DNA from 2 places in the Saliniradius amylolyticus genome. Region 2 is predicted to be linked to the other one. Evidence: predicted binding sites of a transcription regulator. Region 2 holds the regulator's gene; the other holds the start of a gene.
The links. Region 2 encodes sigma-54, which starts transcription at its own class of promoters, with help from an activator protein. Its sites were predicted from a motif close to GTTGGCACGNNNNTNGNNT; they were not measured.
Positions count from the first base shown of each region.

Region 1: a site for sigma-54 is predicted at 3,210-3,228, ahead of HMF8227_RS05915 (THxN family PEP-CTERM protein). Genes of this name have one in related genera too.

Region 1 covers NZ_CP029347.1:1,260,321-1,265,776, forward strand. Annotated here, with positions in the region: gene prsT (XrtA/PEP-CTERM system TPR-repeat protein PrsT) at 1-1,148, shown strand, start outside; gene HMF8227_RS05905 (PEP-CTERM/exosortase system-associated acyltransferase) at 1,353-2,267, shown strand; gene HMF8227_RS05910 (ThiF family adenylyltransferase) at 2,260-3,117, shown strand; gene HMF8227_RS05915 (THxN family PEP-CTERM protein) at 3,271-4,203, shown strand; gene HMF8227_RS05920 (S1 family peptidase) at 4,469-5,095, shown strand; gene prsK (XrtA/PEP-CTERM system histidine kinase PrsK) at 5,114-5,456, shown strand, end outside.
Region 2 covers NZ_CP029347.1:2,657,679-2,663,134, reverse strand. Annotated here, with positions in the region: gene mgtE (magnesium transporter) at 1-886, opposite strand, end outside; gene HMF8227_RS12505 (HPr family phosphocarrier protein) at 964-1,236, opposite strand; gene rapZ (RNase adapter RapZ) at 1,226-2,089, opposite strand; gene ptsN (PTS IIA-like nitrogen regulatory protein PtsN) at 2,086-2,529, opposite strand; gene hpf (ribosome hibernation promoting factor) at 2,550-2,837, opposite strand; gene HMF8227_RS12485 (RNA polymerase factor sigma-54) at 2,867-4,312, opposite strand; gene lptB (LPS export ABC transporter ATP-binding protein) at 4,379-5,104, opposite strand; gene lptA (lipopolysaccharide transport periplasmic protein LptA) at 5,109-5,456, opposite strand, start outside.

The sequences.
Region 1 (5,456 bases), 1.4 Mb from region 2:
AACAGATCTATTTACTCTCGAGCTTTTCGGGCCGCACGGAACAGGCACTGAACACGCTCGAGCAAACCCTGTCGCAATATCCCAAAAATAAGCCAATAAGAGCCTTAGTAGGTTACGCCCAGTTTCATCATAAGCACTTCGATAAAGCGGCCCAAACGTTAGCGGTGGAAACATTTGAGCCAGAAGCCTATACCGAAAAGCAATACTGGCTGACACTTTATGAAACGCAGCTGCGTTCAGGAAAGCCAGAGGCGGCATCGGATACAGCAAAGCAATGGTTGGAAATGACTGACAGTGAGCCTGCGGCCTACGCACTGGCGATTTACGATGCGCGCCAACAAGGACAAAATCAAAGGGTGCAACGATTGTTAGAACAGGCGGTCAGTTTGTGGCCACAAAACCTTCGGTTCAGGGTGTTTCAGGCGCGCTGGCTGATGGCGCAAGGGCAGCTGAATAAGCTCAAACCTGTCCTGGATTCTTTGCAGTCCTCCCACCCTGAACAAATGCTGGTCAAGGAGTTAGTGGCACGGTATCACATGCTGATGAAAAATTACCGACAGGCAGAGTTGGTACTCATGGAACTGTATCAACAGCAGCCGCAGCCCGAGATTGTATTGAACCTGGCCAAGGCCAAGAATCATCGCGACAAAGAGGAAGCGAAAGCATTCTGGCAGTCACACCTAAAGGCACATCCTGACGACTATCAAAGCGCTATGCTATATGCTGAGTGGCTGCTGCAACAGCAAGACTATCCCGCCGCTGCCGAGCAATATCAGTCTTTGCTGGAGACAAAGCCTGACAATGCCATGCTGTTGAATAATCTGGCATGGCTCCGAGCCCAAGAGGGGCAACTGAAGCAGGCTAAATCATTGATTGATAGGGCCGTTAGTTTAAGTCCTGACGATGCTCAGATATTAGATACGCAAGGCACCATTTTGTTACAGGAACAACAGCCTGGGGCCGCGGTCAGTGTTTTGCGCCGGGCCTATGAGTTGACCGGCAAACAAAACCCGGCCATTGGTGTGAATTTACTGGAGGCGTTAGTCAGTCACCAGCAATGGAGTGAGGCCAAAGTTCTTGTCGATGAGTTGCCACCGCTACAGGGCGAGCTGCGCCAGCGGGTGAGTTATCTGAAACAGCAACTATAGACTGCGGGTTGTTGCTGAGTGTAAAGCTCATATGGTTATTACCGTAATATCTTTTATGTTTTTTAAAGATAAGAGCAAGGGTGACAGTCCGGTTATGTCATCTATGATTGAACAATATTTAGTCAAAAAGTAATCGTGTCACACGAAGGGCTGAGGCAGTTGGTACAGCCTATATTTCTGTCAGCTATAGAGGTGGCTGAGACCATGAAACTACTCCGACGCCTATCCCGCAAGCCCATTATCGGACCGGTAGCGCACAACTTGATCACCCTGTTGGCCAACCGGGAAGTAAAACGGGTTTCCAGACATTTTTCACAGTATCTTAAGCCACAGTTGGCAATTTCGGATGAGTTAAAAGATGAGTCCTATCGCATACGGCATAACGTGTATTGTGATGAACTGCACTTTGAGCCCCAGCGCCAATCGGGCATGGAAACGGATGAGTTTGAGCCTCAGTCGGTCCACTGTTTGATTGAGCACTGGCCGAAACATCGGTTTGCCGGAACCGTTCGGGTGGTGCGCAGCCACAGCAGTCAGGAACTGTTACCGCTTGAGAAGTTTTGCTCAGATACACTCGAACAGGCAACCCTGAAGCCCAGTCAGTTTCACCGTGATGAGGTCTGTGAGATCTCCCGCTTGGCCGTTCCAGCCAGCTATCGGCGTCGTACTATGGATCAATACAAGGGGGCGGAGACTGGGGTAATAAATGAGGATACCTATTCGGAAACCGAATTGCGTTGCTTTCCCTTTATTGCTGTTGGCCTTTACCTGGCGGCGGCATCGGTAATGGTAAATCTGGGTATTCGACATTGCTTTGTCATGATGGAGCCAAGGCTTGCCAGGAGCATGAACTTTGTCGGAATACGGTTTCAGCAAGTGGGACCAGTCACTGAGTATCATGGTAAGCGAGCGCCTTATTATATTGAGCCTGAGCAGGGACTGGATGAACTGAATACCGGGTTCCAACTCCTTTACGATCGTATCGATCAGGATTTGGCTGCTCAGGTTAAGCTGCTGCAATCGTTACAAGACGACAAGAAAAAATATGCCCGGCCTCCTGAGATACTGAATGCCCGATATCCGAGTGTGACCAGTTTGTATCCGCTACGTCATGTTTGATTACCAGGCTGCCTTTTCGCGCAATATTGGTTGGGTTACTGATGCTGAGCAGGATGTGCTGCGCGGCAAGCGGATCGCTATCGCGGGCATGGGGGGAGTGGGCAGTGAACATCTGGTGACCTTGGTCCGCTTAGGTGTCGAAAACTTTAACATCTCTGATTTCGACGAGTTTGAGATCCATAATATCAATCGCCAGGCCGGCGCTTTGTTAAGTCGGCTTGGAGGTAAAAAATGTCAGGTGATGGCCGATATTGCCAGAGATACTAACCCTCAACTGGCTCTAAATGAATTCCCCGAAGGGATTTCGGAAGGGAATGTAGATGCCTTTCTGAACAACGTGGACCTTTATGTCGATAGTCTGGACTTCTTCGCCCTGGAGGCCCGAAAACTGATTTTTCGTCGTTGTGAGGAATTGAAAATCCCCGTGATCACGGCAGCGCCTTTGGGTATGGGCGTAGCTTTCCTTTGCTTTATGCCGGGTAAAATGACTTACGAGGACTACTTTCGCTTTGATGACGTTAAGTCCGAGGAAGAACAACTGATTCAGTTTTTGATCGGTTTATCCCCGGCCATGATGCAAAGACATTATCTGGTGGATGCGTCCAAAGCGGACTTCAAGGCCCGTAAAGGACCTTCTTTAGTGATGGGGGTAAAGCTATGTGCAGGAGTGGCTGCAACCTATGCATTGAAAATTCTGCTGGAGCGCGGCCCAGTCATTCATGCACCTTATGGTTTGCATTTTGATGCTTACCGTAACCGCACGAAAATAACCTGGCGACCTTGGGGCAACCGTAACCCCTTGCAGCGAATTGCCTTTCATGTGGCTAAACGTGTGGTGTTGTCTGATTAGTCAGATTTGAAGTCGTTTGTCAGCTTTCTTTACAACTTTAATTTTTCATTTAAAGATTCTAAATAAAACCCAATAAAATCAATCGTTAATATATTGGCACAAGCTATGCTTAAGTACTCCGTAACCAAATAGGTTGACGAACGGAGACCAAAGATGAAACTGAATAAATTGTTACTGGCAGGCTTGTTTGCAGGTGTTACCAGCGCTGCTCAGGCAGGCATCGTGACCAACTGGAACTTCTCCAACCAGGCCGGTTGGCTTGATTGGGAACCTCTTGGTGCTAACCCTCCTATCACCGCCAGCGGCAGCTCAGACTCGGGCTCTGTTTATGGCAATATCATCGACAGTGACGAAGACGGTGATGTTGATGGTGACGATGGTCCTCTGCCAACTCTGTTAGAGTGGGGTACCGCGGTGTCTACGGACAGAAGTAGCCTGGATGTGGACAGCGCATCCGAGGGAAGCATTGTGACGAATGGCGGTTTTGCACCCGGTACATCCATTACCCACAATAACTTCATCATTAATGATGATTACCTGACCAATGCTTCATTGCTGGATGCCTTGTTACTGGAGCCTACAGCTGCCATGCCTGGTGGTGTGCCAGTACCGGGACAACCTGCTCTTGCATTCACTGGGCCTCAGCTGCACTTTAATATTTTGTTCTTTGAGACCCAAAACAATAACGGTGGCGATCCTATTTGCCCCAATGGTGAACCAAACTTCCAGGGCGTTAACGCCGGCGGTTGTGCGGATATCTTTGTGGTGGATAACACCATTCCGGCATTTCCTTTCGTGGTGGGCAGTGACTTTGTTGAGTTTACCGTGCCTTTCCAGGTGAGCCTCGACCCTGACTGGGACAGCATGTACTACCTGACCACACGGCTCAGCGGTTTAACTACTATCACCGATGATGCTTGCGCTAATGTCGGTGCCGCGCCCGGATGTGTTGGCTTTGTCACCGAGGAGAGACAAGAAAACACTCTTAACGCGGAGTTTAGAATCACCGTTCCTGAGCCAGGTACGTTGGCTATCTTTGGCCTGGGTCTGTTAGGTCTGGGACTGGCAGGACGCCGTCGGGGTTGAATGAAACGTCAGTAAAGAGACAGAGGGCCAGTGAATACTGGCCCTTTTTTTGTGCTTAAAGTATGGACAATGTTCAGCGGCAGACTAATCTGAACATAATGTTTTTATTGAACTTTTAATCCAGGCTCAGTTGATAAATATTCGGTTGTCTCAAGTCATTGTTATGGTTTTGACCTGTCTGCCACTGGTGGTAATCGGAAAGCCACTGGTAAGCGTAGTTACTGAGGTTAAACCATCTGTAGTTGGAGTGGGTATTTTTAGGCCCATGGGGACACCTAGAGTCAAAATATTAGGTACTGGCTTTGCCGTGGCGAAGGGGCAGTGGGTCGCCACCAATGCTCATGTGGTGGATCAGGCGTTAGATCCAAAGACCCGGCAGCACTACGCCGTATTTGCTGGCAGTGGTGACAAGATCACCGTTATCCCTGTTACTGTGATCGCCAAGGATGAAGACCATGACTTGGCCATATTGGCGCTGTCAGGTGCCAAGCTGCCGCCAATGGTGCTTAATACTCGTTGGTATCAGGATGGTACCGAGATCGCCTTTACCGGCTTTCCCATTGGTGCGGTGCTGGGGCTGTATCCGGTGACACATAAAGGAATTATTTCTGCCAGAACGCCCATTGCCATACCTGCAGATCATTCTAGTCAGCTTTCCATTCAAAAACTAAAGCGTTTGCGAGAGCCTTTCTTAACTTATCAGCTGGATGCGACTGCCTACCCCGGCAATAGTGGCAGTCCCGTATACGAACAAAACAGTGGCGAGGTAATCGCCATCGTCAATAAGGTATTTGTGAAAGAAACCAAGGAGGATGTATTACGAGATCCCAGCCATATTACCTACGCAATACCGACCCGGTACCTACAACAGTTGTTAGACAGTATTGAATAGAGCCTTAAGGACACTGTTATGTTAGCCATTGATGGGACGCCGCCAGAGCTCTTGAACTGGCTCGGGTATGCCAGTGCTCTGCTGGTGTATTTATTGATTCTTGGACTGACTCAGTTTACGCCCGGCCGCTCTGTGGTTAAAAGAGTCCTGACACTAACATTATTGTGTGGGGCGATTTGGGCGGCTATTCATTTGAGCGGCTCCTGGCTAGTGGTGTTCGATACTCCGGTTTTTATCGGAGAAAGCCTGAGATTGGTCTCTGTTATCGGTTTGTTATTGGTGGTCAGCCAAGGTGATGGAAAAATCGGCTCAGGTCATAAAATGTCAGCCATACTGGCTTTGAGCACGGGGATGTTCCTGC
Region 2 (5,456 bases):
GATTCACACCCAGCCAGATAGAGCGACGCTGGGTACTTTTTAGCACCGGAGCAAAGGTATCTTCTTCATCATCCAAACCCACCATGCTCATCATGGAGTGTTCGGCTTCTTCGCGGATAATGTCCACGACGTCATCAATGGTGATACGGCCCAGCAGATGGTTATCTTCGTCCACGACCGGTGCCGACACCCAGTTGTACCGTTCGAACAGCTTCGCCACTTCGCCTTCGGGCATATCCGCCGGGATCGTCTCAGGCTCCTCGTTCATAAGCTCTTCGATGGTCATATCCGAGGTGGCGGTAAGCAATCGGGTCAATGGCACAATACCGATAAGCTTGTCATGACGGTTCACCACATAGAAGGCGTCGGTGTCTTTGGGCAGATCACCTTTCAGGCGTAGGTAACGCAATATGACATCGATGGTGACTTCCGGACGCAGGGTGATGGTGTCCGTGTTCATGATGAAACCGGCAGTGTCCTCACCAAAGGACAGGGCCTGCTCGGCCCGTTGCCGATCTTGCTCATCCATGGATTTGAGTACTTCCTGGAAGATGGTATCCGGCAGGCCGCGCAGCAGTTCGGCCAGGTCGTCGGTATCCATGTCTTCCAAAGCGCCGGCCAGTTTCTCCGGCATCATCTGACGGATGATGCCATTACGCACATCCTCGGACAGCTCTTCGAGCACATCACCGTGGAAATCGGGATCGATCAATTGCCAGAGCACGGCCCGAGTCTTGGAAGGAGAAGACTCGAGCAGGAAAGCGACATCGGCGGCAGGCATGTGGTGCAGCATCTTGCGCACATGCACATACATGCCGCTGCTTAAGGCCTCGTTAATGGCCTCTAACTGCTGCGACGAGGATTGAGTTTCAAAGTCCTCTTCCATGCCGTTTTACTGCCTGCAAGCTATTGATTTGACTTATAGTTTAGAGGAAGCGGCGGTTAAGATCAGCAGTTATTTTACTATTCGGACTCGTTGAATCTTTGCTGGATCAGCTGCTCCACCGCAGCCATGGCCGCTTCCGCGTCTTCGCCTTCGCTGATCACCCGTACTTCTTTACCCTGAGAAGACTCCAGCATCATCAGGCCTAACACACTGTTGGCATTGGCTGACTTATCGCCCTGATAAAGAGTGACAGTCGCATCAAACTGGTTCGTTAACTTCGCTAACTGAGTTGCGGCCCGGGCATGAAGGCCCAGTTTATTGATGATGGTGAGTGTTTTTTCAATTTTCATGGGCTTCCTGTCGAGCCAGTTCCCGGTGCCGGATCTGCACATCCGGATGGGTCACCTTAAAGCTGCGCGCCAGGCATTCGGCCACATACACTGAGCGATGCTGGCCACCGGTGCAGCCGATGGCAATAGTCACATAGCTACGGTTATTGCGCTCTAAGTGAGGCAGCCATGTGGCGATCAGGTTCTGTATTTGCCAGATAAACTTGGTGACGATGGTTTCGCCGCCCAGGAAAGCCTCTACTTCAGGGTCTTTTCCGGTCAAAGGCTTAAGGTCGGGTTCCCAGTGGGGATTGGGCAGAAAACGGGCGTCGAAGACATAATCGGCGTCCTTGGGAATACCGTGCTTAAAGCCGAAAGATTCAAACACCAGTACCAACCGTGAGCTTTTCTTGCCCAGAATTCTCTCCCGTACCAGTTCGGCCAGCTGGTGGACAGTTAACTCGCCCGTATCGATATAGAGGTCGGCGCGTTCGGTAATGGGAACTAAGAGATCTTTCTCCGTCTGAATGGCGTCGGTCAGGGATATGCTATTTTTGGATAAGGGGTGCAAGCGCCGGGTTTCGCTAAAGCGTTTTACCAGCACGTCATCGCTGGCATCCAGATAGAGAATGGTCAGTTCCCAACTGGCCGGAAGATAATCCAGAATTTCTACCAAATCATCGGGGTTTTTAGGCAGGTTGCGCACATCGATGGATACGGCTACCTGGTCGTATTCGTCCACCACAGTATGGGTCAGGGTGGGTAGCAGGTTTACTGGAATGTTATCCACGCAGTAGTAGCCCAGATCTTCCAGTGCCCTCAAAACGATAGACTTGCCTGAGCCAGAGCGGCCACTGATGATAATAAGTTTCAAGTAATCGCCTCGTAGAGTTCCTGATCAGAGTGGGCCTGACGCAGCTTTTGCACCACGCCTTTATCGTTCAATCGACTAGCGATGGCGGCCAGAGTCTGCAGATGGCCTTCGGCCTGGTCTTCGGGTACCAGCAGAGCCAGGAAAATATCTACAGGCTTATCATCAACAGCGTCATAACTGATGGGGCTGTCTGTGGTGACCAAAATCGCCAGCACCTTGGTCAGCCCGGACAGACGCCCATGGGGGATGGCGATGCCATTGCCGATGCCGGTACTGCCCATCTTCTCCCGGCAAATCAGGCTGCCGAGGACGTCGTCTTCCTCTAAGCCGGGCAAGTAGTCGACCGCAATATCGCTAATGGTTTGTAGAATTCGTTTCTTACTGGAACCCTGAGTGCGACACAGGGTGCACTCAGGGGGTAAAAGGTCTTTTATGTTCATGTCACACTACATTCGGTTGATTAGTGACGTTTCATTTTTTCCTTGTGCTTTATCACCTGTCGGTCAAGCTTGTCGATCAGGCCATCAATGGCCGCATACATATTGGAGTCGGATGCATCGGCAAACACCTCGCCCCCTTTCAGGTGCAGGGTTGCTTCAGCTTTTTGCGTCAGTTTTTCAACGTTAAGAATAACGTGGACATTATTGATGTGGTCGAAGTGTCGCTCAAGTTTGGTGAACTTACTATCCACATAGTCACGAAGGGCGTCGGTGATGTCAACGTGATGACCAGTAAGGTTGATTTGCATAATGCCTCTTCCTTCTATCGGTGAGTCTGTCAGACCAGACTCTTTCGTTGGTTTGAGGATGGGATCAGTAATGACTCCCGGTATTTTGCGATTGTCCGCCGGGCTACCACAATGCCCTGTTCGGCCAACAATTGCGCAATCTTGCTGTCACTCAATGGTTTGGCAGGGTTTTCTGCTGCCACCAATTTCTTGATCAAGGCCCGAATAGCGGTGGACGAGCATTCGCCGCCGGTCTCTGTGGCCACGTGACTGGAGAAAAAGTACTTAAGCTCAAAGATGCCTCTGGGCGTATGCATGTATTTTTGAGTTGTTACCCGCGAGATGGTGGATTCATGCATGTCCACCATTTCTGCGACATCATTAAGTACCAATGGTTTCATGGCTTCAGGGCCATGTTCGAAGAAGCCTTGCTGATGCTGAACAATACAGCTGGCCACCTTGAGGAGGGTGTCGTTGCGGCTCTCCAGGCTCTTGATAAACCACTTGGCTTCCTGCATGTGGGACTTTATAAACTGGCTGTCGCTAGCGTTTTTGGCATTTCGGCTCATGGCCGCGTATTGCTGATTGACGCTCAGTTTGGGAAGACTGTCGGGGTTTAGCTCTACCACCCAGCGGCCGTTCTTTTTGTTGACGGCGACATCCGGAATCACATATTCGGGCTGATTTTGCACTACGGCACTGGCCGGCCTGGGATTCAAGGTTTGCAGCAGGCGCATCACCTCACGCAGATCATCCTCCTTCAAGCGGGTTTTGCGCATCAGGGTGCGATAGTCCTTACTGCCTAACAGTTCACTGTGCTCAAGAATAATGGCCTTCGCCTGTTCCAGGTAGGGTGTATCGGGCGCAAACTGACTTAGCTGGACCAACAGGCATTCGGGTACGGTGCGGGCGCCAATGCCGACAGGATCGAAACGCTGAATTCGTTTCAGCACGCACTCCACCTCATCCAGATCCACCTCATCATCATTCAGGCTGTCGAGGATGTCTTCGGCAGAGAGGGTCAGGTAGCCGGTATCGTCAATGGCATCGATGATCGCCGTCGCGATACTGGTATCGGTGTCGCTAAAATGGCTCAGGCGCATTTGCCACAGCAAATGGTCCTGAATGCTGTCGCTGGTTTCCCCCTGATAGACGGTATCATCACCGCCCACTGGAGCCGACGAAACGGGGGCAGGCGTAGCACTGTAGTATTCGTCCCAGGTGGTATCCATGGGCAGGTCATCGGGCATCTCCTGACTTTTCAGGGCCTCGTTGGTATCCACGTTGTCGGAGTCTTTTTGCCGACTTTCGGCCTGGTCTTCCAGGCTCTGCTCACCCATACCATCTTCGGCTTCCAATAGCGGGTTTGAATCCAGCGCTTCCTGAATCTCCTGTTGCAGATCCAGCGTTGAGAGCTGCAGCAGGCGAATGGCCTGTTGCAACTGTGGGGTCATAGTCAGTTGTTGGCTGAATTTTAGCTGTAACGACGGCTTCATGGATGATTCGTAATTCCGTAAACCTGTGTATTGTTATGGGGCTATTTTTTCGTTTTTACAGACTAACTATAGCCTGAATTGTTCGCCCAGGTATACATCTCTGACTTGCTTGTTATTCAGTACTTCTTCGGCGCTGCCCTGAGCAATGAGTTCGCCGTGGCTGACAATATAGGCGTTTTCACACACATCCAAAGTTTCGCGCACATTATGGTCGGTAATGAGAACCCCAATCCCTCGGTCTCTGAGGTGATGAATGATCTTCTTGATGTCGCTGACCGAGATAGGGTCCACACCGGCGAAGGGTTCATCCAACAGTATAAATCTGGGGTTGGCGGCCAGGGCGCGGGCTATCTCAACCCGTCGGCGCTCACCGCCGGACAGGCTCATACCCAGACTATTACGAATGTGATTGACGTTAAATTCATCCAGCAGTTCGTCGGCCAGGGCTTCGCGCTGATCTTTATCCAGATCTTTACGGGTCTCGAGGATTGCCATCAGATTCTGGTGTACCGTCAGCTTACGAAAGATGGATGATTCCTGAGGCAAGTAGCCGATGCCTTTGCGCGCTCGCACGTGCATGGGTTCCAGGGTCAGGTCGTCATCGTCGATGCGGATTTGGCCTTTGTTCAGAGGCACCAAGCCGACAATCATATAAAAAGTGGTGGTTTTACCGGCACCATTTGGCCCCAGCAGTCCGACAATTTGGCCGGTGGAGACGCTTAAACTGACATCCCTGACCACCTGACGGTTTTTGTAAGATTTGGCCAAGTTGGCCGCGCTTAACGTAGGCATGGGCTCAAGGTTCCTGTGGCTCTTTCTGGTTTTGGTTGTCGTTACCGGCGGCTTTTTCCTCCGGTTGGAAGACCGTAGTGACCCGCTCTTCACCCTGCTTGCTGCCCTCAGCCAGAAGTTGCTCGGCATCCATGTCAAAGATGATCCTGTCACCCTTGACCATGCTGTTGTCTTGCTGGAACTGGGCCTGGCCTTCCAGAGCGATCTGGCGACCATTGACCCGATACTGGATCCGCTGTGCTGATGCTGAGATGCGACTGCCATCTTCCATAAGCTGGGAGTAGGTTGTGGGGTTGCCTGTGGCAATAAAAACTTCCTTGCCCTTGCCTTCGCTGGCGATCACTTCAACTTC